DNA from 3 places in the Albibacterium indicum genome. Region 3 is predicted to be linked to each of the others. Evidence: riboswitches for the same ligand, from Rfam matches in the RefSeq annotation. Region 3 holds a riboswitch; each other region holds the start of a gene.
The links. A riboswitch is a leader RNA that binds a small molecule or an ion and turns the genes downstream of it on or off. The one in region 3 is predicted to bind S-adenosylmethionine.
Positions count from the first base shown of each region.

Region 1: another riboswitch for S-adenosylmethionine. It lies ahead of D3P12_RS11670 (O-acetylhomoserine aminocarboxypropyltransferase/cysteine synthase family protein); the one in region 3 lies ahead of metH (methionine synthase).
Region 2: another riboswitch for S-adenosylmethionine. It lies ahead of D3P12_RS08975 (hypothetical protein); the one in region 3 lies ahead of metH (methionine synthase).

Region 1 covers NZ_QRGB01000001.1:2,627,325-2,638,219, reverse strand. Annotated here, with positions in the region: gene D3P12_RS11685 (hypothetical protein) at 1-248, shown strand, start outside; gene D3P12_RS11680 (homoserine dehydrogenase) at 250-1,440, opposite strand; gene D3P12_RS11675 (homoserine O-acetyltransferase family protein) at 1,441-2,496, opposite strand; gene D3P12_RS11670 (O-acetylhomoserine aminocarboxypropyltransferase/cysteine synthase family protein) at 2,493-3,794, opposite strand; SAM riboswitch class I at 4,047-4,150, opposite strand; gene D3P12_RS11665 (hypothetical protein) at 4,238-4,825, opposite strand; gene D3P12_RS11660 (RNA polymerase sigma factor) at 4,812-5,309, opposite strand; gene D3P12_RS11655 (BCCT family transporter) at 5,835-7,850, shown strand; gene D3P12_RS11650 (universal stress protein) at 7,865-8,710, opposite strand; gene D3P12_RS11645 (mechanosensitive ion channel family protein) at 9,077-9,928, shown strand; gene D3P12_RS15795 (DUF7010 family protein) at 10,110-10,652, shown strand; gene D3P12_RS11635 (hypothetical protein) at 10,657-10,895, shown strand, end outside.
Region 2 covers NZ_QRGB01000001.1:1,981,934-1,992,828, forward strand. Annotated here, with positions in the region: gene D3P12_RS08940 (sigma-70 family RNA polymerase sigma factor) at 1-603, opposite strand, end outside; gene ypfJ (KPN_02809 family neutral zinc metallopeptidase) at 954-1,817, shown strand; gene D3P12_RS08950 (MBL fold metallo-hydrolase) at 1,839-2,681, opposite strand; gene pckA (phosphoenolpyruvate carboxykinase (ATP)) at 2,813-4,381, shown strand; gene mnmE (tRNA uridine-5-carboxymethylaminomethyl(34) synthesis GTPase MnmE) at 4,378-5,736, shown strand; gene rhuM (RhuM family protein) at 5,769-6,743, shown strand; gene D3P12_RS08970 (hypothetical protein) at 6,916-7,212, opposite strand; SAM-I-IV-variant riboswitch at 7,534-7,629, shown strand; gene D3P12_RS08975 (hypothetical protein) at 7,679-7,921, shown strand; gene D3P12_RS08980 (Fic family protein) at 8,003-9,100, shown strand; gene D3P12_RS08985 (hypothetical protein) at 9,358-9,789, shown strand; gene D3P12_RS08990 (DUF6079 family protein) at 9,786-10,895, shown strand, end outside.
Region 3 covers NZ_QRGB01000001.1:1,040,604-1,051,498, reverse strand. Annotated here, with positions in the region: gene D3P12_RS04825 (efflux transporter outer membrane subunit) at 1-1,364, shown strand, start outside; gene D3P12_RS04820 (SIMPL domain-containing protein) at 1,417-2,106, shown strand; gene der (ribosome biogenesis GTPase Der) at 2,195-3,496, shown strand; gene D3P12_RS04810 (S41 family peptidase) at 3,498-5,117, opposite strand; gene D3P12_RS04805 (hypothetical protein) at 5,264-5,830, shown strand; gene D3P12_RS04800 (DUF4833 domain-containing protein) at 5,847-6,422, shown strand; gene D3P12_RS04795 (formylglycine-generating enzyme family protein) at 6,397-7,557, opposite strand; SAM riboswitch class I at 7,693-7,799, shown strand; gene metH (methionine synthase) at 7,889-10,895, shown strand, end outside.

The sequences.
Region 1 (10,895 bases), 1.6 Mb from region 3:
ATCTCTTGGGGCACGATGGCGAGGTTATTTCCTTGTTCTCTGTAAGCCGGGCGCCGTTCTATATATTAGAATCGAAGACCAACGGCTGGCATGACCTCGTAATCAACTCGAATAGCGGAATGCGGAAGCTCTCTTATGATGGAGCTTCCTATCCCGAAAACCCGTCTGTATTACCTGCGTTTGAAGACAGCACCTCCCATTCGGATGCAGTCGCTATTCTGAAAGATGCAAAAAGCTATTCGTTCTAGTTTAACTCTTTTCTACAATATAAACATCGTCCCCTTTTAGGAGGTTCCTGTGTTCAATTAGTTTATGAAGATTGATAGTCCCGATTATGTACTTGAGGTCTTCCGATGCATAGCGTTCATGAATTTCCTGAAAGCCCAACTGGTCTATGATGCTCTCATCCTTATACCGGAGATAAACTTTCAAGTTCCAGTTCGTTGTATATACTTCTTCATCTGAAGGTACTTTTGTTAGGTGCTTCTTGTATTCGTAACGATAGTCATAGCGTAGCGCTGCGATATCAGATAATACTGCCGAACCCGTTGGGTGACCACCCGCGCCCTTCCCGTAGAAGAACTGTTGGTCGGCGAAAGCCGCTTGTACCAATACGCCATTGTATTCATTTTCAACCTGGTAAAGTATGCTTTCTGAATTGACAAATTTCGGCATTACATAAAGTATCACCTGGTGGTCATTTATTTTCCTTGCAGTAGGTACAAGTTTGATTTTCAGGTTTTTTTCCTTCGCAAACCGAACATCTGCTTCAGATAAACCATCTATGCCAATGTTTAATATTTTATCGGGGTTTATAAATAACCCATAAGCATGTGACGCAACAATGCTCAATTTAAACTTTGCATCAAAGCCACCCACATCTAAAGTCGGGTCTGACTCCGCAAACCCTAAATCTTGCGCCTGTTTTAGTGCAACTTTGTATGAAAGGTTTTCATTGAATATTTTCGAAAGAATATAATTTGATGAGCCGTTGAAAATACCACTTATAGAATGCAGCAGTTCATTATCGTAATACTCTTCCAGGTTTCTGATAATCGGAATACTTCCACAAACTGCACCCTCGTATAATAATGAAGTTCCATACTCGTGTTGCAGAGCCACCAATTCTTCCAAGTGATTGGCAATCATTTTTTTATTGGCAGAGACTACATTTTTCCCGTTTCGTAATGCCTTGGAAACAATGTTGTAAGCTACGTCTGCATCATCAATCAGTTCAATTACTGTATCAATTTCCGTATCCTCTAAGATTTCATCCGGGTCGGTGTGGAAAAGCTCTGCGGGGAGGCTCCTCTTTTTGTCCGGATGCTTGATTACAAATTTTTTAACTTCAATATTAAGTCGTTTGGTCTTGATGATATCATAAAGACCTTGACCTACCACTCCAAATCCGAAGATACCTAATCGTAATTTTTTTTCCATTTAAATATGAATCGTTGCTGAGTATTTTGATTTTATTGGGTTCTTTCTAATAAATTTATCTATAATTTGAGCCAAAGTTTTCGTTTCAATCAGAAAACCGTCGTGTCCATAAAAGGAATCGATTTCAGCATATTCTGCCGAAGGAACATTGTCCGCAATGAATTTTTGCTCTTCAGGTGGGAACAATACATCGCTCTTAATCCCGATCACCAACGTTTTGGCTTTAACTTCCTGGAGTGCTTCAATAATTCCTTTTCGCCCTCTTCCTACGTTATGTGAATCCATCGCTTTACTTAAAAACCAATAACTGTAAGCATTAAAGCGCTTTACCAATTTTTCTCCCTGATAATTCTGATAAGATGAAGCACGGTAATCATCCACCCGCTCATTGTCCGTTTCCATCTGTGTCACACCATAAGTTTCATAGCTTCGATACGACAGAAGCGCGATGGAACGGGCGGTCTTCAAACCTTTTGCACCACCATTGGGCTTATTTGCGTAAAAAGTTCGGTCACTTTCAATCGCCAGGCGCTGACTTTCATTAAAGCCGATACCCCAAGGCGAGTGCTGTGCGTTGGTTGCTAAAAGAATCAATCTTTCAATCCGCTCAGGTTGTAGAATTGACCACTCCAATGCCTGATGCCCACCCAGGGAGCCACCAATAAGCAGTGATACCTTATCTATTTTCAAATGGTCTGCCAAGAGTTTATGTGCGTTAGCCAAATCACGTGTTGAAAACTGAGGAAATGACAGATAGTAAGGTTGCTTAGTTTTTGGGTTGATACTCAAAGGGTTCGTAGTGCCATAGGGCGATCCGATGATGTTAGCGCAGATCACGAAATCTTTCTCCGGATTGAAATAATCCTTATCGCCGAACAACCCCGGCCACCACTCAAAAACATTGGCATTGGCCGTCAGAGCATGACATACCCAAACGATATTATCCCGCTGAGCGTTTAGGGTTCCGAAAGTAGTGTAAGCGATCTCCAGGTTTTGAAGTCGCTTACCACTCTCTAGTTTAAAGGTTTTTTTATATTGAAACTTGTGTGTCTTCATATTTTTGAAAATGCACCTTCAAAATCTGCTTTGATGTCATCAATATGTTCAATTCCAACCGATACGCGAAGTGAGTTCGGCTTAACGCCTGCTGCCAACTGAGCCTCATCGCTTAATTGTTGATGCGTCGTCGCAGAAGGTTGTATAATTAAGGTTTTTGTATCACCAACGTTTGCCAGGTGGCTTGTCAGTTTCAAATTGTCAATAAAAGCAGTTGCTTTTTCTTTACCACCTTTGATTTCAAAGCTCAACACCGACCCGAAGCCATTTTTTAAGTATTTTTTTGCATTCGCATATGAAGGGTGGCTTTGCAGTCCCGGATAGCTAACCGATTCCACTTGTGGGTGCTCCTCCAGCCATTTTGCCAAGTCCAATGCGTTGTCTACATGTCGTTGAACACGAAGCGATAACGTTTCAAGTCCTTGGATGAACAAGAATGAGTTAAAAGGAGAGAGGGCAGTACCCAGGTCACGAAGACCTTCAACCCGTGCTCTGATGATAAACTGAATATTGCCCAAGCTACTATCTACACCAAAAACGTCGCTGAACACCAATCCGTGGTAACCCTCCGAAGGCTCACTGAACTGTTTGAATTTACCATTACCCCAGTTGTAGTTACCTGCGTCTACAACCACGCCGCCAATACTGCTACCTTGCCCACCGATCCACTTCGTTGCAGCGTGAACCACCACGTTTGCTCCGTGCTCAATAGGTCTAAACAGGTAGCCACCGGCGCCGAAGGTATTATCGACAATAAGTGGTAGATCATGTTTCTTCGCTATTTCAGCTATTTTTTCAAAATCAGGAATGTTAAAGCTAGGATTCCCGATCGTCTCAATAAATATTGCTTTCGTTTTATCGTTAATCTGATTTTCGAAGCTCTCCGGCTTATCGTTTTCTGCAAAGCGAGCCTCAATACCTAAGCGTTTAAAAGTCACCTTAAATTGATTATATGTCCCGCCGTAAAGATTCGGGCTACTTACAAAGTTCTCTCCACTCTCTACGATATTAGTTATCGCAATCAACTGTGCTGCCATCCCCGAGGAAACCGCCAATGCAGCTACGCCACCTTCCAACGCCGCGATGCGTTTTTCGAATACGTCGCTGGTCGGGTTCATAATCCTTGTGTATATATTTCCGAATTCCTTTAGAGCAAACAGATTTGCACCGTGTTCAGCACTGTCAAATACAAAAGAAGTTGTCTGATAGATCGGAACAGCTCTTGCTCCGGTAGTAGGGTCCGCTTCTTGTCCAGCGTGTACTTGTAAGGTTTCGAATTTTAATGAGTTTGTTGCCATGATGATATAATAATTTCAGTAAATAATTTTAAAAAATGATTGTATTAGATGTTTTGTATACGTTCCCTCAATACGAATTGACATATAGAGAACGCTTTCGATTGTTCCAAAAAGATTAACAACAATAACCTTGGAAAATAGTAGATGGGCTGCACATTCGGTAGGTAGATCCGACGGTTACAGAGTATAGCCGAAACGCATAATGGCTTGGCATGTGTAGGGTAGAAATGTTCTTTGTTTTCATGTCTTATAAATTTATATTTTCCCGTTAATTCGGGACAGGATTTGGCACCTTTTCCTTTCAGATGGTTGCCAGTGGTTCATCGAGCCAGTCTCTCGCCACTTCTTTATAAACCAAGACTCTTAGAGAGTAATGATCATGTCCTTTTAACAAGGCACATTGCAAATATACAATCCATTATTGGATTTGCAAAATAGTTTTTTCAAAATTGTTCGCAAACCCTTTCCAAATTGTCAATAATTTCCTGCAATCGTTGCGATTCTTTGTTATTATAGTGTTTCATAAATACGAATTGACAAAGTATAACCCACATGATGCTGACAGCGATGTAGATGAGCAATTCCCAAAAGGGTAGAACAAAATACATCTCAAAAGCAAAGAGTCCGAGCGCAACACTGATTAAGATGACATAGGTTTGATAGGTCTTTGTATTTAATTTAAATCGGGATGTTTTATAATCCCTCAGGTCCTGTATAAATTCTTTTGGTTTTTTTAAGAGTGAACTCGACTTGTTAATACGCAGGTAGTCGACGATCTGTATTCGCAAGTAGAATACAAGGCATGCGATAACGATGATCATCGCCAGGTGAGAGGTCCAGGTCACAAATGTAGCTGTGATCCAAATGGAAAATATGGCTACAAATGCCAATGCCACAATAATTGTTTGCAGCAGTAAGCGATTTTCATACTTACGTTTCTGTTGTGCAATTTTTTTGCAAACACCTTCAATATGAACCGGCTCGGTTTGCTGCACTTTCCACAGCTTCTTTAACTCATCAAAATCTTTCATATCGATTATATAGTTGTGTCAATTTCGCTTTGATGCGATGTATTTTCACACGCAAGTTTCCTTCGGATATACCTGAAATTTCCGCTATTTCAGGATAAGGTATTTCATCTAACACCATGGTGATAATAATTCTTTCATTCTCTTCGAGTTGAGCGATGCATTTATACAATTGTTCAACCTGTTCCTCTTTCTCAGAGACCGTATCAGCTACCGTCTGGATGATATGTTCGTTCAGTTCATCGGCAATTTTCTTTTTTTCGACACGCAGGTGCGACAAACAGGTATTGATGGCGATCCGGTAGATCCAGGTCGATATTTGGGACTGATTCCTAAAACTATCCAGATTTTGCCATACCTTGATAAAAGTCTCCTGCATCAGATCATTAGCCAAATCACTACTTCCGGTATATCCGTAGCATAAATGGAAAATCCTTTCCGAGTTTTTTTCGAAGAGTTCCTGAAATAGTGCTTCCTTATTATCCATTCTTTCCAATTAGAGCGAGCAAAGCAAGATTTGTTACAGCTGGTGTTCGGTCTAAGCTAGTTATTTATTTTATTTAAATTCTCTCAAGACCTTGTTCGGATTCATAGGGGAATTTTTACTGAATTATTTGCTGATATATCCCTATTTTCGTCGATTTATACGAGAGCAACAGGGAATTAATAGATTATTAATTGCTAAATACCCTTTACAAGGGTCTTACCAAGGTACCCGAAGGTGATTTTTGTTTTTCATTGTGGTCGCGTTGATTTTGTGCACTTGTTAAGGGTCGACATTGCTTAATCTGGTGTAAGTTCGAGAAATGAACGCTTTATCAATTGTGAAACCATTGCTCCCGATAGCGCTATAAAGAAATCGTTATCTGTTCTATGTAAATTTATACTATTTTATTAATTTGGGATCCATGCGTAAATGGTTTGGGAAATCACGTTTTAGACTTTTTCGTTTTAATTTTATTTTGAGGATGTTTCCGACTATTTTGGCTGCGGAAGAGACAATGAAGAAAACATGATAAAATTTTCAAGGGTAAGGACCACGTTAAGCGGAGCAGTTGTAATTCCCAGTTTGATTTTCATTTTGGGCATTTGTTTGTTGTCTGCTATTTTTCCTCAATTCACAGAGAGTCTTCTCAATATCATCAAAGACTTCATCTTCGTCAATCTAAATTATGTTTATGTCTGGTCTGTAACGATCTTTGTTCTGTTTTTGATCTATCTTATGTTCAGCAGATACGGCAATATCCGACTAGGGAAAAATAATAGTAGGCCTGATTACTCTTTTTTTTCATGGATATCCATGCTATTTGCTGCGGGGATGGGTATTGGACTGATGTATTTTAGTGTCGCCGAACCCATGCAGCATTATTCCAATGAAGTGTTTTCTGACAATACGGCTACCCAGCGTGCCAAAGATGCACAGCTGTATACTTTTTTCCACTGGGGAATTCATGCTTGGGCAATCTATGGTGTTGTGGGGCTGTCTCTGGCATATTTTGCATACCGATACCGGTTGCCACTTTCTTTACGGAGCTGTTTTTATCCTTTGCTGAAAGATAAGATCAAAGGACCCTGGGGTAATACTATCGATGTTTTCGCTCTTTGTAGTACATTTTTTGGTATTACGACAACGTTGGGTTTTGGTGTTGTTCAGGTCAACTCAGGGCTGGAAACACTGGGTGTTCTACCCGATAGCAACTTTATTTATCAGGTAGTGATTGTCGTGGTATTGGTATCACTTTCTATTATATCGGCTGTGAGTGGAGTGGATAAAGGAGTAAAGCTTCTAAGTGGTATAAATATCGTAGGGGTTGTTGTGCTTCTATTATTTGTCTTAGTTCTGGGGCCCACCGTTTATTTGATAGGAAGCTTCACGGAGGGCATCGGGATATATATCAATGAGTTTTTCAGCCTCACGTTTAATACCCATGTGTACGACTCGAATACACAATCTTGGTTTTACGACTGGACGATACTATATTGGGCGTGGTGGATTTCTTGGTCACCTTATGTGGGGTTATTTATTGCTAAGATCTCTAAGGGACGGACAATACGAGAGTTCGTAGCGGCAGTTTTAATCATACCGACCTTATTTAACTTTATCTGGATGTCTGTTTTCGGGAATAGCGCGATATGGTTCGACCTGAACGTTGCCAATGGGGCGTTGAGTCAGCTCGCTACCAGTCCGGATGCCTTGATGTTTCGTTTTTTGGAATACTTGCCTTTAACCGAAATAGTAAGTTTTTTGGTTATTGCAATCATCATCGTGTTTTTTGTCACCTCTGCTGATTCTGGTATGTTCGTAATGAACAGTATTGCTACAAAAAATGCCAGAATTTCTCCTAAGTGGCAAACGATTGGATGGGGTATTTTGCTTGCCACGCTTGCACTGATGCTGCTGAATGCAGGGGGACTTAATGCTTTACAGAGCATGACGTTGATAACAGCTTTGCCGTTCTCAGTTATTATGTTGCTGTTCATCGTTAGTTTGGTTAAAGCTCTTTCCATTGATAGGGATTATTATGAACGGGCTTTTTCGGAAACAACCGTTCCTTGGTCTGGTGATTCGTGGAAGGAACGCTTGAAGCAGATCATCTCCTTCAATGATAAGGAATCTATTGATAAGTTTATAGACACGATAGTAAAAGATGCATTTTCTGAGCTGCAGAAAGAGCTTGCTGAAAATAATATTGAAGCCATGGTGAACTTTAAGGAGAATCCACACAGGGTGGAGATTGAAGTTCCATATGATATTGTGAACAACTTTGTCTACGGTATAAAAAATGAATCAAGAATAATAGCAAACTATTTACTTGATGAAGGTAATCTGCCTGATATAGAGGAACGCCACGTTTTTTTTCCAGAGTCTTATTTTGGGGATGATCGAGAAGGATACGATGTTCAGCTTTTTACAAAAAAAGAATTGATATCCGATGTGTTGAAACACTATGAACGATTCCTCGAAATGGTTTCCGAAGAGCGTAATAGAATGTTTATTAGCAGGGATGCTCACCAAAGGTTAAGGTAAGGAGGAGCGGAATGTCATTCTGTGTCTTCTGAAGTGAGCAGAACAGGAGTCTGGGCATTGAGAATAATCGCTTTCGCCAGACTTTTATGCAGAAGCTTTTCAAAAAAAGGACGAGAGTCGATTAGGGTAATCAATATCATATCGGCCTTCAGACGGCTCGAAATCTGATTAATAGATTCTATGTTTTCAGGAACGTGCATTATTTCCGCAGATAAACTATTTATTCCCACTTCTTTTTCCAATGTAGTCTTCCATTGTGTTAGAGTCAACAGGTCGTCATCCGTTGGCGTATCCTTTCCTTCATGTATATGAACAAGTGTGCAAGAGGCAAGTACTCCATCAAACAACTCGTTAAAGCTTTTGAGGCTCTTGATATCGCCCTGTTGATAGTCAGTAAAGAAGACGATATTTTCCAACTTAAAAGAGCTGGTTTGCTCGGGGACAATCAATAAAGGACGTGACACATCCCTAGCAACGTCGTAAGTGTTATTGCCTAGTAAATCCAGTCGAGCTCCAGATGCTCCATGAGCCCCCATAACGACTAGGCATATATTTTCTTTTTGGATGTAATGGTTGACCGCCTCGACGAGGTTATTTTGGGTGACACTTGATGTTACTGGTATGTTCAAGTTCGTTCCCAACTTATCTATAAATTCGGATAACTCTTTTTCTGCATTAATTTTAGCTTGTTGCTCATCTTTCTGGTTGGCAGAGGAACTCTGGAAAGCAGAGGTAAACGGGCGATAAGCATGGAGAATATGGACACGAGCCTGCATTTTACGAGCTAATTCTAGACTATAACGTGTAGCTATGAGCGAATTTTTGGAAAAGTCTGTTAGTGACAAAATAGTCTGATTCATATCTTATTCTCTTTTTTTAAAAAGTTATATTGCTAGTATTTTACGATACTGACAAAAATACAAAGCCTTAACGGAATTGACAAGTAATAAACCATAAACCAAAAAAGAGACGAAACCGTTTGCCAAAAGTTAATTAGTCATCTAAAATTGTAAAATAGTGAATGGATTTGTGAAACTAAAGTTTATTGAACTTTAAAAGTTGTAGTTAAATATTCTTTTATTATATTAGAAATAGCTCGGTTTTTTTACGGTTTTTTCTATAAATCTTTCCGTAAATCGTGTGCCGGACTAAAGAAAGCGCATCGTGGCTGGCGCTTTTATATATTGATAAAGATAGATATTTCTTGATTTAAACAACTCAAAACAATGGACAATTTAAAACTAAATGGCATGGAACAACATTGGAACGATTTTTTATCTTCTGCAATTTCCTGGGCTCCACGGATTATCACCGCAATTATTTCTGCATTGCTAATATATATAATAGGTGCTTGGATTATCAAGTTTATTAATCGAGTTGCCGCAAAAACCTTTGAGAAACGACATATGGAAATTTCTCTCCAGCGTTTTCTATTAAATTTAATTAATTGGGGGTTAAATATACTTTTGTTTATTATCGTGGTGACGCAGCTTGGTGTGCAAACTTCTGCGTTTGTAGCCATAATCGGTGCAGCGGGTTTAGCTGTGGGGCTGGCTCTACAAGGGTCGCTGGCAAATTTTGCTGGAGGGGTACTCATTTTGTTGCTCAAGCCTTTTAAGATAGGTGATTATATTTCTGCTGATTCGGGTGTATCTGGAACCGTGCAAGAAATCGACATTTTTAATACAAAACTTACTACGCCCCAAAATCAATTGATTGTCGTTCCAAATGGCGAGCTGTCTAACAGCAGTATAACCAATTATACGAACTTAGGAACACGCAGGACATGGTTTGATATTGGTGTTTCCTACAGTGCTAATTTGGGACAGGCAAAGGATGTTTTATTGGAGGTAATAAGTAAAAATGAATATGCTTTTAAAGATCCCGCGCCTCAAGTAGTCGTAACAAGTCTTGGCGATAGTGCGGTAAATTTGTCGATTAGGGTAACAACGTCTAACGAGCACTTTTGGACCATGAATGAGCAATTGATTATTGATTGTAAGGAGGCTCTTGATAGTGCAGGAATTGAAATTCCGTTCCCGCAACAAGATGTTTATGTTCGTCAAAACACGCCTTAACTATTCTCGTTATCCGCCAGCGAAGTTTTTCGTTTTTTTTTGCATTTAAAGTCATGCTCCTTTTCTGAGGTATCAGAAGGATTATATTGTCATTTTTGTATCTTTGGCAGCTTGTTTCCATAAATATGCTTATGGACTCTCCGTAAGCATATTTTTCATCTAATCACACTCTAATATTTACATGGAACAACGATGCTTAGATAAACTAAAATTTGAAATTCAGATACAAGCAAAAAATGGAATTGACTTTATCGTTTCTGCTGGGATATTGTGGCTGATAATAGTGTTGATTTGGCTTCAAGAGTTTTCTTCGTATAACAAAAGTGTTTTTACCTTTATCCTCGCTTCAGCGATGCTTCCCTTGGCATTTTGTTTATCTAAAGCTTTTAAAACCAATTGGAAAATAAAAAACAACCCACTTCAGCCTTTGGGTCTATGGTTGAATTTTGCACAACTTGTTTATTTTCCAATACTATTTTTTGTGTTAACAAAGTACCCTGATCACTTTATACTTGTATATGCTATTATTACCGGTGCACACTTGTTTCCCTATGCATGGTTTTACGATGAGGCGGGATACGCTGTCGCATCAATATTAATTTCAACAGGTTCATTTATTATAGCCTTATTCTTTGACTCAACAATGAGTTGGCTAATTCCACTGTTCACATCGATATCTCTATTTATTTTAGCGATATCTATTTTTATAAGACTGAAAAAATAAAAAAATGAAGAATAGAACGTTATGCATTCTCCTATTTTTTAACATGCTGGTTACCGGAGGTCTGGTAATATATATAGTAAAAAACAATCATGTTGAGGTCGATTTGTCAAATGAAGTCTTAAAAGTCAGAGGACTCATTGTAACTGACTCTATTGGTGTGGAACGCATTATTATTGGAACGCATCTTCCACCGGCACAATCGTTTGGTTACAGGTTTTATAGAGGCGATAACTCGGGTGTCTC
Region 2 (10,895 bases), 940 kb from region 3:
ATTGTTTTCCAATACGTCCAGTAACGTGTTTTCCTCACCCTGTACAAAAGGTGCATCCATTGAGACATGGCGACCTGAATTACTCAAGGTATCGGAAATTTTATCAACTGTTGTCTCTAGCATATCAGCTAATTCTTCTGGTGAAGGCTCGCGTTCGTAGTCTTGCTCCAGTTTTGAAAAAGCTTTGCTGATTTTACTTAACGACCCAACCTGATTTAAAGGTAAACGTACGATACGTGATTGTTCAGCAATGGCTTGTAGGATTGATTGTCTAATCCACCATACTGCATAGGAAATAAATTTAAACCCTTTGGTTTCGTCAAATCGTTTTGCGGCTTTGATTAAGCCTAAGTTTCCCTCGTTAATTAGGTCTCCGAGGGTGAGACCCTGATTCTGGTACTGTTTCGCTACTGATACTACGAAACGTAAATTCGTTTTGGTTAAACGTTCTAATGCGGCTTGATCGCCTTCTCTGATTTTTTGAGCAAGAATTACTTCTTCCTCAGCCGTAATAAGGTCAACCTTTCCAATTTCGTGAAGATACTTGTCAAGTGACTGTGACTCACGATTGGTGATTGATTGCGTAATTTTAAGTTGTCTCATTAAATAATTTTAAAGTACTCCTTGATGGTGCAAAAGTTTGCAAAAATAAGAAAATTATATAGTAATAACGATAAAATGGGATAAAAGTTCTGTGATAATGAGGTATTTATCAGCTTTTACCGTCAGTCCTGCTACAGCAAAAAATGTTCCAAAATATCCTTGTGTCAGTTGTGTTCTCTTTCTTATCAGAAAAATGATTTTTCCATGATAAATTAGGCATATCTTTTGTGTTTAAACTGATGTAATTCTAATGTATAGAATATTTTTATTTTAAAAGACTATTTTTAACAGAGTTTAATCTGTTGTCAGGTTAATTGATAAAATTTTAACGCTAACAAAAATTAAAACCTATGAAATGGCAAGGTCGTAGAAGAAGTTCAAATATGGAAGATCGTCGGGGTATGTCTGGCGGGAAAATGTTGTTAGGAGGTGGAGTGATCGGTATCGTTGTGCTGCTTGTTCAGATGTTTACAGGTACAGATCTATCGCAGGTAATCCCGCCTGAGATGACTCAGGGCGGATCTCAGGGAACTGAACGAACTGTTGAGCTTACCGAAGAGGAAAAGCAAATGGGTGAGTTCGTTTCCGTCGTGCTCGCAGATACAGAAGATATCTGGGCGAAAATCTTTCAGGAAAACGGTTTGACCTATCAGAATCCCCAATTGGTATTATTCAGCGATGCTGTTCAAACTGGTTGTGGCGGAGCGAGTGCGGCATCAGGCCCGTTTTATTGTCCTGCAGATCAGACGGTCTACATGGATCTTGTGTTTTTTGATGAGCTGCAATCTCGGTTTGGTGCAAAGGGCGGTGATTTCGCTATAGCTTATGTTATTGCACACGAGGTTGGTCACCACGTTCAGAATCTTTTAGGTGTTAGCGGTAAGACCCAACAGGCTATGCAGAGCAGCAGTGCTGCTGATGCCAACCGTCTTTCCGTTGCTCTGGAATTGCAGGCCGATTTTTACGCTGGCGTGTGGACTCACTACAACCAAGAGTTAAACGATGCTTTAGAGCCCGGTGATATTGAAGAAGCACTTAGCGCTGCTAATGCCGTAGGGGATGATACCATTCAGGAACGCATGCAGGGTAGTGCCAATCAAGAAACCTTTACGCACGGAACCTCGGAACAGCGAATGCAATGGTTTACCAAAGGTTATAAATCGGGTGATGTAAACCAAGGAAACACGTTTCAGGAGTTAGGGCTTTCTAGATAGTTGTCTATCAAGAAATGGCGCTTATAAAATAGACTCCAACGTAAACGTATCTTTCAAGCGGACACCTTTTTCTGTGTGCTGAAGAGTACAGCATTCATGTATAGGGTCATGCTCCAGAAAACAAATGATATCGTTGTCTGCAATTTCATTCCAGTAGGTTTTGCGCTCTTCTAACGTCTTCATCGGGAACATGTCGTAAGCCATTACGTAAGGTAGAGGGATATGTCCCACTGAAGGCAGCAAATCTGCCATGTACAAGATTGTCTTGTCTTTATATTGAATTTGGGGCATCATCATCGCATCGGTATGACCAAAGGCAAAGCGGATAGAGATGTTTTTATTCAGAACCCCCACACTTTTATCCTCCACAAATTTTAGTCGCCCGCTCTCCTGAATGGGTAAGATGTTTTCCTTCAAGAAAGAAGCCTTTTCTCGGTCGTTCGGCTCCGTCGCCCATTTCCAATGTTGCGCATTGCTCCAATAGTGAGCATTTTTAAAAGCAGGGACAAGTTGATCTCCTTCACGAACGATAGCCCCTCCAACATGGTCAAAATGCAAATGGGTCAGAAAAACATCTGTGATATCATCTCTCGAGAAACCATGCTTTGCCAAGGACTTATCGAGCGTGTGTTCCCCGTGAATATAATAGTGACTGAAAAACTTTTCACTTTGTTTATCACCCAAGCCCGTATCTATGAGAATTAACTGATCTCCATCCTCAATCAGCAAAAGTCGCATCGCCCAAGTACATAGGTTATTCTCGTCCGCTGGATTCGTGCGGCTCCATAGCACTTTAGGCACCACACCAAACATTGCTCCTCCGTCCAATTTAAAAAGTTCCGTATCAATACTGTATAAATTCATAGATATATTTAAAGGTTCAATGCGAAGATAATGAAATACTTATCGATAGACTAGGTTATTTGATTAATAAAATGGTAAATTTGACCCGAAAAATGTAACCAATTTTATTAATTTATTAAAAAAACGATTGTATGTTGCCAAATTTGTCCTACTTGCAGATCCATGCAGGCAATAAAGTCAATTATCAACTCACTGTTCCTGAACTTGTAGAAGAGGCCATAAAAAAAGGCGAGGGTTATTTAGTTGAGTCAGGTGCACTCACAGCAGACACAGGTCACTTTACGGGTCGGTCGCCCAAAGACCGTTTCATTGTCGAAGACGATATTACCCGCGATGCCGTGTGGTGGGGAGATATTAATCAGCCGATTTCTACTGACATTTTCAATAAGCTTTATACGAAAGTTGCCGCGCATCTCAGCAAAGAGGAGATCTACGTACGTGACGTCTTTGCCTGTACAGCGCCTGAGCATCAAATCAGTATCCGGGTGATCACAGAAACTGCTTATCAGAACATTTTTGCTGACAATATATTCGTTCGCTCTGACAAGGTGAGCGCCGATAAGAGACCCGAATGGTCTATCCTTGCTGCCCCAACTTTTCAAGCCGAACCTGTTATTGACGGTGTTCCAAGCGCTAATTTCGTTATTATTAGTTTTACGGAAAAAATCATTCTTATTGCTGGCACTGGCTATACTGGCGAAATAAAAAAAGGAATCTTTAGTGTTCTTAATTTTCTCTTGCCCCATAATAAAAAGGTTCTATCCATGCATTGTTCGGCAAATACCAATGTCAACAACGAAACAGCACTTTTCTTTGGCTTATCTGGTACCGGGAAAACGACTCTTTCTTCAGACGCCGGTCGCCATCTGATTGGCGACGATGAACACGGATGGAGCGATGAAGGTATTTTTAATTTCGAAGGAGGATGTTATGCTAAGTGTGTTAATCTTGAGGCAGAAAAAGAACCTGAAATATACAATGCCATTCGCTTTGGATCTCTGTTGGAAAACATCAATTGCTTTCCCGGTACACGTGTTCCTGATTACAAAGATACAAGCAAAACCGAAAACACACGTGTAACCTACCCAATCGATTACATCGAAGGGGCGGTTAAGCAAAAAATATCGGCCACACCGAAGAATATATTTTTTCTCACTGCCGATGCCTTTGGTGTCATACCACCCATTTCCAAATTGACAACCAAGGAGGCTATGTATCATTTCATTTCCGGTTATACCGCTAAAGTAGCTGGAACCGAAGTAGGTATTACCGAGCCGAAGATGGTATTCTCTGCCTGTTTCGGAGAGGCATTTATTCCATTGCACCCAACCAAATATGCTGAACTACTAGGTGAGAGAATTGAAAAAGACAACATCAATGTCTGGTTAGTGAATACAGGTTGGGTAGCAGGGCCTTATGGTGTTGGCCGGCGCATCCAGTTACGTTATACCCGAGCAATGATTCGAGCCGCGATGGCGGGTGAACTGAACGATTCGGAATACCAAAGACATCCTATTTTTGGTTTGCAGTTTCCGACGACTTGTCCAGGTGTACCTTCAGATCTACTCAATCCCGCTAAAACCTGGTCATGCCAGCAAGCCTACGAGGAACAAGCTAATAAACTCGCTAAGGCTTTTGACGAGAACTTTAAAAAATACGAAAGTGGGGTAAACTTAAATACCCTATCTTTGCGTGTATGAACGCAAAGCAAACCATTGTAGCATTATCAACACCCTCAGGTAGCGGCGCATTGGGCGTTATACGCTTATCCGGTCCTGAGGCTGTTGACATTGCCAATTCTGTTTTTAAAGGCAAAGATCTTCGCAAGCAAGCTAGTCACACACTCCATTTTGGACTTGTTATGGATGGTGAGTCCATTCTCGACGAGGTCGTTATTGGTATCTTTCTCGCTCCAAAGTCATATACCAAAGAAAACGTAATTGAAATCAGTTGCCATGGTTCCAGCTATATTATCCAACGCATTATTGCATTGCTTATTGAAAACGGAGCTCGCGCAGCCAAGCCTGGCGAATTTACTTTGCAAGCATTTTTAAACGGAGCGTTTGATCTCAGCAAAGCAGAAGCAGTAGCGGACCTGATAGCTTCCAATTCCAGAGCCTCACATGATGTTGCTATGCAGCAAATGAGAGGAGGTTTTGCCAATGAACTTCAGGGACTGAGAGAGCAGCTCGTTCATTTTGCGTCGATGATTGAGCTTGAGTTAGACTTTGCAGAAGAGGATGTTGAGTTTGCCAATCGCGAACAATTAAGGGAGCTTATCCTTCAGATCAATCGCGTCATTACCAAACTTATTTCCTCTTTTGAATTGGGGAACGTTATCAAAAACGGTATCCCAATTGTCATCGCCGGAAAACCCAATGTCGGGAAGTCAACCCTGCTTAATTCCCTTCTTAATGAAGAACGGGCTATTGTGTCTGACATAGCCGGTACTACGCGAGATACCATAGAAGATGAGATTAATATCGGTGGTGTTGTTTTCCGTTTCATTGATACCGCCGGTATCCGCGAAACTGCAGACCTGATTGAAGCCAAAGGAGTTGAACGTACGCTGGAAAAGATGAAACAAGCTAAGCTCATTATTTATATGACCGATGCCACACAAGATTTTAGTGACATTGCACAACAAGTAAAAGGGCTTGATAACCAAGACATACCATATATTGTTTTAGTCAATAAAGCTGAATTGCTGACAGCAGAGCAAAAAGAACACTTAAAGGAACTGCCTGTTCACTTTATTTCAGCCAGAGAGCATGTTGGCGTTGAAGAGCTCAAAGAAAGCCTTTTGGAAACCGTGAATGTTAGCGGAATAGATACCAACGAAACCATCCTTACCAATATACGCCACGTCGAAGCTCTCAAAAGTACCGAGGCATCTTTAAATCGTGTATTGGAAAATATCGATAACCCCATCACATCAGACTTCCTTGCCATGGACATCAAGCAAGCACTGCATTATTTAGGTGAGATTGTAGGGGAGGTGACCACCGATGACTTGCTTGAAAACATCTTTTCGAAGTTCTGTATCGGCAAATAAACGAGAAACTATTTGTGACTGAATTTTAAGTAATGAAGAACCAGATTGAAATATATCAAGCCAAGGATGGTCAAACACAGATTGAAGTAACCTTTGAGAAAGATACTGTGTGGCTTAGCCAACAGCAGATGTCTGTATTGTTTAACCAGACTAAGCAGAATATAAGCTTACATATTAATAATTGTTTTAAAGAAGGGGAGTTGGCAAGGAATACAACTGTCAAGAAATCCTTGACAGTTCAAACGGAAGGAACTAGACAGGTGAAGCGTGCCATAGAGCATTATAATCTCGACGTAATTATTTCAGTTGGCTACCGTGTGAAATCCCAACAAGGTACCCAATTCCGTCAATGGGCAACCCAGCGATTAAAAGATTATCTTGTACAAGGCTATGTCATCAACGAAAAACGTTTAGCTCAGAAGCAGCAAGAGGTTCAGACTCTTAAAGATGGTATCCGTATATTGAGTCGTGCGATCGAGGGAAAAATAGGAGAGATTGAATTGGATTGGCTGGAGCATTTTGCCAAAGGATTGGAGTTGTTGGATGATTATGACCATGAGCAGTTGGATGGTAAGGGGTTGACCACACGTTCAGCTAATTACCCCGAATCAGCCGATTACGAAAAGATAATCGATACGATGAGAGTGGACTTTGATTCTGCAATCTTTGGTAAAGAGAAAGATGGTAGTTTTCAGAGTGCTATCGCGCAAATTTCAAAAGGATTCGGCGAAGAAGATTTCTATCCATCCATTGAGGAAAAGGCAGCCACGTTATTATATTTGATTGTCAAAAACCATGGTTTTGTCGATGGGAATAAACGGATAGCAGCAGCCTGTTTCCTGCTTTTCTTAGAGAAGAATGATTTGCTATATGCTCAAGACCAGAAGCCTATTATAAGCAACGAAGCCTTGGCCAGTCTTACTTTGTTTGTTGCTTCCAGTAAACCCGAAGAAATGGAAACCGTAAAGAAACTTATTATTAGTGTGCTCAATCGAAATCAGAAGTAATAAGCTGTACGCCATTTGTACACCTTTATCTTTGTAATTAATTGATTTATAGTGTGTTTTTACTTTTTGTATCGGAAAGTAGTTGCATATTACTGGATATAACTAGATATTAGTAAATAAATATAAAGCATTGAAGATGAATTATTTTCAATGCTTTATTGTTTGTAATGCATTAGTTTTGAAACGATGCATTTTTAATGGTTTTGTACGTGGTTTGTATTTTTTGATTTCGCCACGTACCCACAACCTTTCGGCAAATATAGTTGCCACAGATACATTTTTCATCTGTCAGTTCATATGGAAGATTAACGTATAGACTATTGGTAATAGGTGCATCGGGGAAATCTGCTTTTATTTTTTCTATCTGATCCCCTCTTTCATAGGCTATGATAATACGCTTAACGATTTGCTGATCAATGTATTTTAATGCGATGCTGTCGTAGGGATAATAAAAGTTTTCTTGTGCCATTTTGGATTATAATTCGAAAAATAAAAAAGGCGTGAAACTAAAATCATGTCCTTAACTGTGGTCTGCGACAACCAAACAACCAGACAGACTTAGCCCACGCCCATTATGAGGCACGGGCGTAAGTCTATCCTTTGGTGGTTGTTTAAGTGAAGGTCGCAGTTTCAGTTAAACCACAAGGATAGCTTACGCGATTTCGTTTAATAAATTATTAGTGTAAAGATAAGGAAAATTGAGTGATTTAATTGATATGTAGCAGTCAATCACTGTCAATTTTAGCGCGATTTTTGCTTCAAATAATTAATTTCTATCTTTAGGACATAATTCAATCATCAAGAGTACAATTATGTACACCAACCGAGTTTAACCAACCACGGTGGTCAATCGATGAGGGCTGTTCAGTCAAAATTTTGGTCACTCCCTTAGTCTTTATGATTGATACTATTTAATAATTTAAAGTATCAAAACAATGAAAAATTTAATTGAAAAATTTGAATCTGAATTAGCAACGCTATCAGATGAGCAATTAGTAGCGCGTTTTAATCGTGAGGTTGGTAATCGTGGATGGGTGAGCGCCCGTGCCTATTTTCTTGAGGCGTTAAGAAATCAGTTTGAAAATCGTGGAATAGATTATTCTTTTGTCAAGAATGAAAGTGGTGGTTTTAATCTTAATGCTAAAGTGATTCTTAGGGAGGGTAAATTAATTTTTTAGTTCTATTGAGCCGATTATTCCCTTTAATCGGCTCAAATTTTTGTTATATTTGAGTTGAATGTTTATTTAAATCGGCTCAATATGTATAATTGGCAATATAAAGACTGGCCTAATTTTAGGTTTACGCTTGAAAGTCTACAAACGATCTCCATTTCTTTTGCTGAAGAGTTGGGGGTGGTAAATGGTTTAATTACAGGTTTGAATGATGATTTGAAGCAGGAAACTATTATTGAGATTCTTATTTCTGAAGCAATTAAATCCTCTGAAATTGAAGGAGAATATATGAGCCGTATCGATATGATGTCCTCCATCAAACGTAATTTAGGTTTGCGATCAGATATTAAAGTTACGGATAAACGTGTAGCGGGTATGGCAAGATTAATGACCGAGGTTCGAGAGTCATACCTTAATGATTTGTCTCTTGACATGATTTTGAACTGGCATAAAATTTTGATGGAATCATTTTTGACGATAAATGCGGGACAATGGCGTGAGGGATCAGAACCTATGCAAGTTGTTTCTGGAGCTTATGGACGTGAAGTGGTGCATTATGAAGCGCCTCCTTCAGAAATTGTAGCTCAAGAAATGCAGACTTTTATACATTGGTTTAGTAATGATAATTTAAGTCATTTAGATAAGATCAGTAAAGCCATCGTCAAATCAGCTATCGTACATCTATATTTTGAAAGTATTCATCCTTTTGAGGATGGTAATGGTAGAATCGGTAGAGCATTAGCCGAATATACATTGTCACACACATTGCAAAGTCCAGTATTGTTGTCGATATCCAAAGTTATAGAAAAGGATAAGAATCAATACTATGACGCTTTGAAAGCTGCACAATCTACATTGGATATTACAGATTGGATCCTTTATTTCGGAAAGGTAATTTTAACAGCTCAAATAGAAGCAAAGCAGTTGGTTGAATTTACGGTGAAGAAGGTTAAGTATTTTGATAGTTTCAAGCAATTATTGAACGAAAGACAACAGAAAGTGATTAATCGCATGTTCGATGCTGGTGTTGAGGGTTTTCAAGGCGGCATGACTGCAAAAAAATATATGGCTATCGCTAAAACTTCTAAAGCTTCAGCAACGCGTGATTTACAACATTTGAATGAAATAGGTGCATTGCAAGTTTTAGGAGCAGGGCGTTCAGTTCGATATGAATTAGTTTTTTAAGTTTGAAAAAACCTGTTTATGATTAATCTGGTGAAAATAGACTTTGGCTTTAACGATTTGATTACTAATACATAAAGATAGTTATTAGTAAATAAAAACGGTTTATTACGGTTTCCCGTATTTGTAATTTGTTATTATTATTGATTTTTATTGATTACTATTCCTTAATATGATTATTTTAGACTACATTAATTTAATGTGCCTTTATAATATTATTTAATCAAATATTTGAATTTTAACATTTCCAATTAATTTCCATGATTGACTGTAAAGATAAAATAGTTAGTTTTCTTAATTTGATTCCACGCAACAGACTGATTATAAGTACTGATTTTTTTGATACGGAAAAGGTAAATTGGATGAATATAGGAAAATTATTAGCACACGAATTAGGTAATACGGATAAGAGTAAAATAGTTTTCAGAATTAATCAATTACTTGATGATGTTATTGTGAAAAACAAAATTCAACATAAGGAGTTCGGTGAAACAATTGCAATTGAAAATATCGGATTACTCCTTGAACCTGAATTGAAATTTAACGTAGAAAAATTTTTATCAGATTACTCTCAAAATAATACCTTGATTTTAAAATGGGAAGGAGAGATTGATACCAATCAACTTTACTTCTTAACAAAAAATGATAACCATAAAATAGACTTAAATAACATAAGCCACATCGTGATATGAAATACAATGAACTAATTAGTTTTGAACCCATAACTGAAGTTGTTAAGTTCAACAGAACTAATGAATCAGTATACCAGCAGAATCTTGTAAAAACATTTGTTTTTTCATCTACTTTCAAAGATATCCTAATTCCTTTAATGGTACGTAATCTCGACTTGGAATATACAGAAGAAAGTTTCGGTTTACAAGTGGTAGGTAACTACGGTACCGGTAAATCACATACCATGTCTTTAGTTTCTTTGATTGCTGAAGATGAATCCTTAGTAGAATTGGTACAAGACGAAAAAGCTAAAAACGAACTAAAAAAGATTGCAGGTAAATTTAATGTTCTACGATTCGAATTAGGACATACGATTTCCTTATGGGAGATTGTAACATACAAATTAGAAGAGTATTTAGAGTCGATAGGAGTACCATTTTCATTTGAGAGTCTTGGTGCTAAATCATTTTTAGAAAAGCTTCAGTTGATGATGGCAGAATACGAAGAGAAGTATCCAAATAAAGGGCTTCTTATCGTAATAGATGAAATGCTAGCCTACCTTAAAGGTCGTTCTGGCTCTCAAGATCTAAATCAAGACTTAGCGGTTCTTCAAGCGTTAGGGCAAGCTTGTGATAAATCAAAATTTAAATTCATTTTCGGGGTACAAGAAATGATTTATCATTCTCCTGAGTTTCAATTTCAATCTGAAATGTTACAAAAGGTAAATGATCGATACAAAGATATTTTGATTACAAAAGATGATGTGTCTTTTATCGTAAAAAATCGTTTATTACGTAAAGACGAACATCAAAAACAAAAGATTAAGAAACATCTTGATAAATTTTTACCATTCTTTACGGATATGCATGCCCGTACAGAACATTATATTGATTTGTTCCCTGTACATCCAAGTTATTTCGAAAATTTCGAAAAAATTAGAATTGGTAAAAGTCAACGTGAAATTTTAAAAACATTATCCAATCAATTCAAAGATTTATTAGATCAAGAGATACCATCAGATAATCCTGGTTTATTAACGTATGATCAATACTGGAAAGATATATCGAATGATCAATCAATGATGTCTGAACCAGATATCAGAAAAGTGAAGGAAGTAACCGATACA
Region 3 (10,895 bases):
TACCCAATTCTTATAGAAACGGTCCGGCTACGGCTGATACAACCAGCATAGGGGATATTCCATGGGATGAGTTCTTTAAAGATTCCACTCTTTTGGCGTTAATCGATACAGCTATTATTTATAATTATGATTTACAGCGTGCTCTGAAGAATATAGAAATTGCTGATCAAATCAATCGAGAAGCAAGAGCTCAATACCTCCCCGATATCAATGCAAATATTGCAACTTTTGACAGAAGCTATCGTTCTGAAAATTTCTATTCAAGCCCGACTGCTAAGTGGTACGAAGAAAATGGCAAAGAGCCTCCGAAAAACATGTACGGCTATACTCCACAACATTCTTCAGGAATTAGCTTAAGTTGGGAACTTGATATTTGGGGGAAAATAAGGCGACAGAATGAAAGTGCAGCAGCCAATTACCTCCAAACACATGAGGCCCGAAAATTGATTCAGACGCAACTTGTAGCTGACATTGCTCAGGGATATTATAACTTATTGATGCTCGATGCCCAACTAGAAGTGGCAAGACGGAATCTCCAGTTGACAGACAGTACCCTGAGGATTATTCAGTTACAATATGATGCCGGAAAAACTACATCGCTCGCTATTCAACAAACAAAGTCGCAGCGCTTATCCGCGCTATCTCTGATTCCACAACTTGAACGTGAAGTGGCTATTCAGGAGAACTCGTTGCGTGCATTGGCTGGGCAGATGCCCGATAGTGTTGCCCGTACAGGTCAACTAGAGGATTTTCTTGAGAACTCTGTTTTCGCGGGTGTACCACTATATATGGTGACTAATCGACCCGATGTACGAGCATCTGAATTAGCTTTAAGAGCTACCAATGCTGAAGTAGGCGTCGCGCAAGCTTACCGATATCCTAGTTTGACAATTAGCGCTGAAGGGGGTGTTAACAGTATGTTGCCGTCTAACTGGGTAAGTATTCCCGGTTCACTCTTTGGTGATATTATTGGAAGCATAACACAACCTATTTTCAATCGTAGAAAGCTAAAGACAGATTTTGAGGTTGCTAAACTCGAGCGTGATAAGGCAGAATTAGATTTTCAAGAAGATGTGCTAACGGCAATTAATGAAATTACAAATTCGTTGATCACGTTGGAAAAATTACGTGAGGAGCATGACATAACCGTCGAGCGTGTCGAGGTAGCACAGTTGGGGATCAAACAATCTGACTTATTATTTAAAGCGGGGCGCGCAAGTTATCTCGAAATTATTAATGCTCAGCAAACAGCGATTGAAAGTGAACTCGAGCTTGTCAGTTTAAAACAACAATTATTACTCGCAAGAGTTGACCTTTATAGAGCATTGGGGGGCGGATGGCAAACCAAAGAAGAGTCAAATTAACGTAACGGTCTTGTTAGGCACAATTATTGCCAAAAACAAGAAAAACAAAATCATGAAAAGAATAATCACAACGCTAATTTTATTAACAGTTATTTCTATGGGATTTGCACAGGAAAAACCTCTTGTTACTGTTAACGGAGAACATACAATCAAAGTTGAACCCGACGAAGCGGAAGTGAACTTCGCTATCGTAACTGAACATAAGGATCTTCAGGAAGCAAAAAAAAATAATGATGCGCTAGTCTCTAAAGCGATATCTTTTCTAAAAAAGGAATCGGTTCCTTCGAATGATATTCGAACAACACGTGTAAATGTTAATCCGTATAAGGAATATGTAAAAGACAAAGACCCGATCCCAATGTTTAGAGCTCAACAATCAATTAACGTAAAAATAACTGACCTTGATAGGCTGACAGAATTAGTAAGCGGTTTAGTGGATCTCGGTGTTAATAACATCCAAAACATTGAGTTTAAAACATCGAACTTAGAAGAACTTCAAAATGAAGCGCGAGCTAAGGCAGTGCTCGACGCCAAGAAAAAAGCGACCATTCTTGCTGAGTCTGTAGGACAATCCATCGGAGCGGTTCATGCTATTCATGATAATACAGTTTCTGATATCGGTTCTCCCAGACCAATGATGATGGCCTATAAAAGTGAAGCTGCTGATAGTGGCCAGGCGCCGATCGCTACTGGGGAAATCGAAGTAACCGCCAGAGTCAACGCAAGCTTCCTGTTAAAATAACAAAAAGCAATTTTTAGTATATACAGTCTGTATCTTACTTTTCTGTATCTTTGCAGAAATAGAGATACAGACTCTTTTATTTTGTACTATGTCAAATATTATCGCAATCGTAGGCCGTCCAAATGTCGGTAAATCCACATTTTACAATCGTTTAACTGAAAGCCGGAAAGCAATCGTTGATAACTTTAGTGGTGTTACACGTGATCGTCATTACGGACAAGGGGAATGGATTGGTAAGACGTTTACGGTTATTGATACCGGAGGTTATGTACATGGTTCGGATGATATTTACGAATCGGCAATTCGTGAGCAAGTACTTATCGCTATAGATGAAGCTTCAGTAATCCTTTTTATGGTTGATGTAACAACCGGCATTACTGACCTGGACGACGAGATGGCAAACCTATTGAGACGAAGCAAAAAGCCAGTTTTTGTTGTTGTGAACAAAGTGGATAATACCAATTTGCATATCGAGGCTGCTACATTCTATAGCCTGGGTTTAGGCGAGATTTACAATATATCTTCTATGACGGGTTCGGGAACAGGTGAGCTTCTAGACGAAGTAGTTAAACATCTGGAAGATCTTCCCGAAGAAGAAAGCACACTACCGAAGTACGCAATCGTAGGCCGACCGAATGTGGGTAAGTCTTCATTGACGAATGCGCTCGTTGGCGAAACAAGAAATATAGTTACTCCGAATGCGGGCACTACACGAGACTCTATTGCAATTCACTACAATCAATTCGGTCATGAATTTTTACTTATTGATACGGCTGGATTAAGAAAAAAAGGGAAAGTTCGGGAGGATATTGAATTTTACTCCGTTATGCGGACAATTAAAGCACTTGAGGAAGCCGATGTGGTCTTACTTATGCTCGACGCAACCGAGGGAATCGAGTCGCAAGATATCAACATATTCCACTTAGCTCAGAAAAACAAAAAAGGCATCGTCATTGTCGTCAACAAGTGGGATTTAATTGAGAAAACCCATAAAAGCACGAAGGAGTTTGAAGCACTTATCCGCGAAAGGATCGCGCCATTTACGGATGTGCCTATTATATTCACGTCTGTGACCGAAAAACAGCGGATTATGAAGGTGGTGGAGACAGCTGCAAAAGTTTACGAAAATAAAACGAAGAAAATTTCCACTTCGAAACTGAATGACGTAATGCTTCCTATTATCGAAAGTTATCCCCCTCCTGCTACCAAAGGAAAGTATATCAAAATTAAGTATATCACTCAGATCAGTGGAAAATCACCTATGTTTGCATTCTTCTGCAATCTGCCACAGTACGTAAAAGATCCTTATAAACGCTTTATTGAAAATAAACTGCGCGATAACTTCGGCTTTGAAGGCGTTCCGATTGATATTTTCTTCAGACAAAAATAGTTCAATTATTCAGGACTTGTAAGCTTCGCATAATAGTGGGGTCTTGATGGTTTCGAACTTTAAACCATGCTTCATTACCAAAGAAAAATTTACCCAATATTGCCTTCATATCACCTTCAATGATGCTACGCGACAAGTTGGACTCCGCTAAGCTAACGGAAACATTTTCTTCCCGTACAAAACGAATGAAATCCCGATACACAGTATTCGGAATTTCATAATCCTCTATAAAATTTTCTACAGCAAAAGAAGGTGGTGAGTCGATCATTCGATGGTAGATAAAGTTTCTTATTAAATCTTGCTCCTGAACGACATGATAAAACGGCGTTAGGCCTGTCGTATCCATGGGAACATAAATATCAGGCATAATGCCTCCTGATATGGTAATTAGCTTACCAGAACCGTTCTCATAAACATCACCGTCTGGACTGATCGAATCTGTTTGCTGGATCGACTGACTAGTCAGCTCGCCACTCAGAAAACGTTGGTTAAGCTCATTAAAGTAGTTAATATTTCCTCTTTTATAGGATTTCTGTATACTACGGCCCGAAGGGGTATAGTATTTTGCGACCGTAAGATTTAAAGCAGATCCGTCACCAAAATCAAACTGCTCTTGAACCAAACCTTTCCCATATGATCGCCGACCGATAATGACTCCCCGATGTAGATCTTGAACGGCACCAGCTACTATCTCACTTGATGATGCAGAATTTTCATCGATTAAAACAACTAAATCACCCTTTTCATATAAACCATTAGGAGTAGAATAATAGTCGGTTCGCTCTTCATTGGCTCCGTCGGTATAAACCAACAGACTATCAGGTGGAAAAAATTGATCCGCTACAGCTAAAGCAGAATAAAAGTATCCACCGCCATTCTCTCGAAGGTCTAAAATCAATTTGTCAAAATTATTCTTCTTTAAGGCTTTTAATGCAGCTTCAAACTCTTCTGAGGTATGCTCCCCAAAGCGTTTGATTTTAATATAAGCCGTGCGAGGCTGCATCATGTAAGCAGCGTCTATCGTGCTAACGTTAATCTTATCACGCTTAATCTGAATAGGGCTTTCAATCTCTTTTCCTGAACGACTGACCCAAACATTCAATGTAGTGCCCCGCTTGCCTCTCACTAAGTCAGAAATTTCCTGCCGACTTCGATTAGCACCAGCAATCAGAGAGTCATTAATCCAGATCAACTTATCACCTCGGAGTATTCCAGCCTTTTCTGCTGGACAATCACTAACCATACCCGTGACGATCAATGTATCATTAACAGAGAAATACTCAATACCAATACCATCGAAAGACCCTGAAAGATTTTCTGCAATTGCCTTGGCCTGACGAGGAGCTAGATAACTTGAATGTGGATCCAAACGCGTAAGCATTTCTGTTATTGCAGCATCCTGAAGCGTGTCTAGGACAACCTTTTCAACATATCTTTCTTGAATCAGCTGCAATGTTTTTTGTACCTTCCCTGTTTTATCCGTGAGACCTAAAGGAATAAAACTATTATTGCCTACTGTTTGATTTTCATCAGCATAATTTTGCCCCAAAAGAATTCCTATCGCCAAAACAACGGCGTACGCGAGCGCAAATAAAAGGTTCTTTTTAGTAGAGTTTTGCATAGACAACTATCAAACAAAAATAAGGTTTCTTCCCTGTAGTTTAATAAAAAACAAACAATACAACAAATAAAAGAAGAGTTTCCCTGTTATTATATATTTTCCTGAATAACAAAGAAAGTCAATTTATAATTTTAGTATCTTTAGGTATGCATGAAATTGAACCATTTTATCGTTGGCGGGATGATTATATATCATCAGAGGACGAACGTTCACCGTTCTATAACCAGGAATATAGCGAATTTGAATACGACAAAAAAGTATATAATTTTCTCTTACACCCACAATGGGATTATTTCGGATCAGACACACTTTATTTGAAAATTCTATACACAGATTATGAACAAGGCTTTGCGATTATCGAAATGATAGGCGAATGGAATGACGCGATTGACAATGATATCATGTTATTGAAACGCGAGGTAATCGACTTAATGCTTGCGGACGACATTACGAAATTTATTCTTATAGGGGAAAATATTCTCAACTTTCACAGCTCAGATGATAGCTATTACGAGGAGTGGTTTCAGGATGTCGATGACGGTTGGATTGTGGGAATTAACTTCCGACAACATGTTATTGAAGAATTTCGACAAGCCGATATTGATTATTTTATAAATTTTGGCGGGAATTTTGATGAATTAAGCTGGCGAGTATTAAAGCCTATTCAACTATTTCATACAGTTGAAAATAATATGCAGAACAGATTAACCTAAATTAATAATACTGCCTATGAGAATGATCGTCATTTTTTTATTCGTACTTATTGGACCTATGGTGATTGTTGAAGACAATTATGCGCAAGATCGAGGAGATGAAGCAATCGACCGATTAGTCGAAAAAGAAAGCTTACCTGTACCGAATGAGAGCAAACAGCTTTTTTATCTTCAACGGGACCCAAATACCAACACGGTTATTTACAGCGTAAATATGAAAGATGACGAAATCGACGAGAATCAACCCGTTAAAGCTCATTGGATCCGTTATGCAGAAGGCGGAAAGCGAACCAGCCTTAGCTTTGTCCAGCGCAAATTTGCATATGGAGTTCACCATACCAAAACGGGAGATCAGGAATATGATATACGGTTGCAAGCTTACAAAGACTTAGAAATTTCAGTAAGGTTTAATCCGAAAACGAATAAATATCAAGCCTATACGGCAGTCGACAACAAAGAAATTGTCCTTAAAAGAATTTTCGTCCGCATTGATGGAGGTTCCTATTTTAAACCCAATGTACAATATATAGAAGTTTTGGGTTATGACCCCACCAACAAGTCAAAAATCACCCACCGCTTTTCTCCGAAGTAGGTCGCTCCGGAGCAGGATCGTCACTTACACATCTAAAACCCAAATTATTCCCTGCACTACTCACCTCCCCTTTCCCTCTACTACCCGCAATGTAACGCTCGCAATACTGATCATTACAAAGGAATGATCCGCCACGCTGAACTCTTTTTACCATATTGGGTTCAGAAGGATCATAGCTATCGCTTGGCCCTTTCGGATTGTTTGCTGGACTGTTTTCGTAGTAATCAGGCCGATAGAAATCTGAGCACCATTCCCAAACATTTCCATCCATATCGTATATACCAATGGCATTCGCTGGGAATGACTTAACAGGTGCAGTGCCAACGAAACCATCCTCGCCTGTATCTTTCATTGGAAAGCTTCCCTGATAAATATTAGCTACCCATTGCCCTCCGGGTTTCATCGTATTTCCCCAATAATATTTATCATTTTCCCTCATAGCCCGAGCTGCAAATTCCCATTCTGCTTCAGTCGGCAACCGCTTACCTGCCCATTTTGCATAAGCCTCAGCATCTTCGTATGCAATATGAACGACAGGATGATCTTCGCGCCCTTCAAGTGTACTTCCAGGTCCTTCGGGATGACGCCAGCTGGCACCTGCCACATAGCTCCACCAGTTTGTATAATCATTAAGTGAGGGGTGATTAGCCGGAGGGGTAAAAACAGCTGAGCCGGGAACTAATAAATCGAGTGGCACTGTGGGAAAATCTTTAGGGTCGAGTGGTCGCTCTGCCACTGTCTGATAACCCGTTGCCTGCACAAAGCGCGAAAATTGTCTATTGGTTACTTCATGTTCATCCATCCAAAAACCATTGACATGTACCTCATGAAGCGGCTTGCTATCCGCAAACTCATTAGATCCCATTGTAAAAGTACCGCCTTGGATGTAAACCATATTGGCATTATCGGATCCCATGCCTTGGACAATTGGTGTAGCATTCGCAATAGCAGCTCCACGAGACGGCATTCCATCCGCAACACATTGATCGTGGTTATGCCCAACAGCTGTATGATCATGACCAACGTGCGAGCTGTCTTGACTATTCTCCCCTTGTTTGTTATCAGCCGTTTGATTACAGGCTGCCAAGGTAACAGCAAACAGTATATAGAAAGGTATTAGATATACTTTTATCATAACATTCAATGGAATTAACTCAATACGCTTCCAAATTAACAAAAATTGTTTAACTAAACCCGCATTTAGTTAATGATACCGAAATAGTATTCCGTTAAAATTGAAAATTATCAAAAATAATTAGCACCTTTGTCTTGCTTATAGAGAAAGACGGAGGGATTAGACCCGAAGAAGTCTTGGCAACCTGTACTTACAAGGTGCTACATTCTACCTGATTCTAGATATATCAGGAAAGATAAGCTGCGGAACTTCTCCCGCTCTTCCTCTAATAAAAAAGCATTTTATTTTACTTTCCTTAAAATACTGATATTAAGGATTTTGTTGTCAGAAAATGAGTATAAGAGAAGCGTTAAAAAAACGAATTTTAGTTATTGACGGTGCGATGGGAACGATGATTCAACGTCATAAATTGGATGAGAAGTCGTTTCGCGGAGAAAGATTTGCTGAACATCCATGTGATGTGCAAGGGAACAATGATCTGTTAAACATATCGCAGCCACAGATAATCGCCCAGATTCACGAAGAATACTTAAGGGTGGGTGCCGATATTATCGAAACAAACACATTCAGCTCTCAAAAGATATCGATGGCTGACTACCAGATGGAGGAACTGGTCTACGAACTAAACTTCGAAGGTGCCAGGATAGCAAAAGAAGCTGCATTAAAATTCACAACCACAGACCCATCCAAGCCTCGTTTCGTTGCCGGAGCGATCGGCCCTACCAACCGGACAGCATCGCTTTCGCCTGATGTAAATGATCCCGGTTTCAGAGCAGTCACATTTAACGGACTAGTGGATGCTTACTACGAACAAGTTCGTGGCTTAGTCGATGGAGGTGCGGATCTACTGCTTATCGAAACCATTTTTGATACGCTTAACGCAAAAGCGGCTATCTATGCTATAAAAAAATATCAAAAAGAACTCCATGAAAACGGGAAGTTAAATCGTGATAATCAACTGGAAATCATGATCTCAGGAACCATCACAGATGCTAGCGGGAGAACCTTATCAGGTCAGACCGTAGAAGCATTTCTGAATTCCTTAAGTCACGCCAATCCTTTGAGTATTGGCCTAAACTGTGCCTTGGGCGCTAAAGAGATGAGACCGCATATTGCGGAACTCGCCCAAAAGGCTCCGTTTTTTGTTTCCGCCTACCCAAACGCAGGTTTACCCAATGAATTTGGTGAATACGATGAACAAGCTCATGATACGGCTCACCTTTTAGATGATTTTATTCAAAATGGATTTGTCAATATCGTCGGAGGATGTTGTGGCACCACGCCCGAACACATAGCCTGCATTCTGGAAAGAGCCAGTAAAGGGAAGCCTCGAAAACCGCCAAAACCTGAGGCCTACTTACGACTTAGTGGCTTAGAGGCTGTGACAGTACAACCGGAAAGTCTGTTTATCAACATTGGAGAACGAACCAATATTACGGGTTCGCCCAAGTTCTCTAAACTCATCTTAAATGACAAATATGAAGAAGCGCTTGCCGTTGCCCGTCAGCAAGTTGAAGGTGGTGCTCAAATCATTGACGTTAATATGGACGAGGGAATGCTTGACTCCGAAAAGGCGATGGTCAAGTTCCTCAACTTGATAGCATCTGAACCTGACATTGCTAAGCTTCCGATCATGATCGATTCATCACGATGGTCGGTTATTCGTGCTGGATTACAATGTCTTCAAGGAAAAGGTATCGTTAATTCGATATCCCTAAAAGAGGGAGAGGAAGAGTTTCTCCAGCATGCACGTGAAGTCATGGATTACGGCGCTGCCGTCGTCGTCATGGCTTTCGATGAAACAGGCCAAGCTGATTCTTTTGAGCGCCGGATAGAAATCTGTGAGCGGTCATACAAATTATTGGTATCCATTGACTTCCCGCCCCAAGATATTATTTTTGATCCCAATATATTAACCGTTGCTACGGGTCTTGAAGAACATAACAATTATGCGGTTGATTTTATCAAAGCAACACGATGGATAAAAGAAAACCTTCCCCTCGTACATGTCAGCGGCGGTGTAAGTAACATCTCATTCTCTTTCCGTGGCAATAATGTTGTACGCGAGGCGATGCACTCAGCTTTCTTGTACCATGCGATAAAGGCTGGTCTTGACATGGGGATCGTTAATGCAGGGATGCTGGAGGTTTATGAAGAAATTGATCCGACTCTTCTCGTTCACATCGAAGACGTTCTATTGAATCGTCGTGATGATGCAACAGAAAGGATGGTTGACTTCGCCGAAACTATTAAAAGCAAGGGGAAGACGGTTGAGAAATCAGAAGAATGGAGAAAAGGCACCGTACAAGAACGCCTATCTCATGCTTTGGTAAAGGGTATTATTGATTATCTGGACAATGATGTTGAAGAAGCACGATTGGCATATGATAAACCGTTAGAAGTTATTGAAGGGCCGCTAATGGACGGGATGAATGTCGTTGGTGACTTATTTGGCTCCGGAAAGATGTTCCTACCCCAGGTAGTTAAATCTGCGCGGGTAATGAAGAAAGCAGTAGCTTATCTACTTCCGTTTATCGAAGCTGAGAAGCTAAAAAACGAAGATCAATCCGAAAGGAAGAATGCAGGGAAGATTGTGATGGCAACCGTTAAGGGTGATGTCCATGATATCGGCAAAAACATCGTGGCTGTAGTGCTTGCCTGCAATAACTTTGAGGTCATCGACTTAGGAGTCATGGTACCGGCACAAAAAATAATCGATGAAGCGATTGCGCAGAATGCGGATATTATAGGACTTAGCGGACTCATCACACCGTCACTAGATGAAATGGCCAATTTCGGAAAAGAAGCTGATCGAAATGGGTTGAAGCTCCCGCTTATTATCGGCGGTGCAACAACCTCACGGATTCATACAGCCGTAAAAATAGCCCCTAATTATTCTGGGCCAACTGTCCACGTACTTGACGCATCAAGAAGTGTAAGCGTTTGTACCAATCTGCTGAATGCGGCCACTAAAGATGAGTATATCAAAACTGTTCATGAAGATTATACGAAAACACGCGAAGCACATTTACAAAAACGATCTGACAAGCGTTATGTAAGTATTGAAGAAGCAAGAAAAAACAGGTTCCAAACGGACTGGATGGACTACGTGCCACCAAAACCGACATTTTTTGGAACAAAAGTATTTAATAATTTTTCATTTGAAGAGCTCGAACCTTATATAGATTGGACTCCATTCTTCCATACATGGGAGCTGCGAGGACGCTATCCGAGGATATTAACAGACAAAGTAGTCGGGGTAGAAGCAACTAAATTATTCGACGACGCTAAAAAAATGCTAAGAAACCTGGTGGATAATAATCTCCTCACGGCAAATG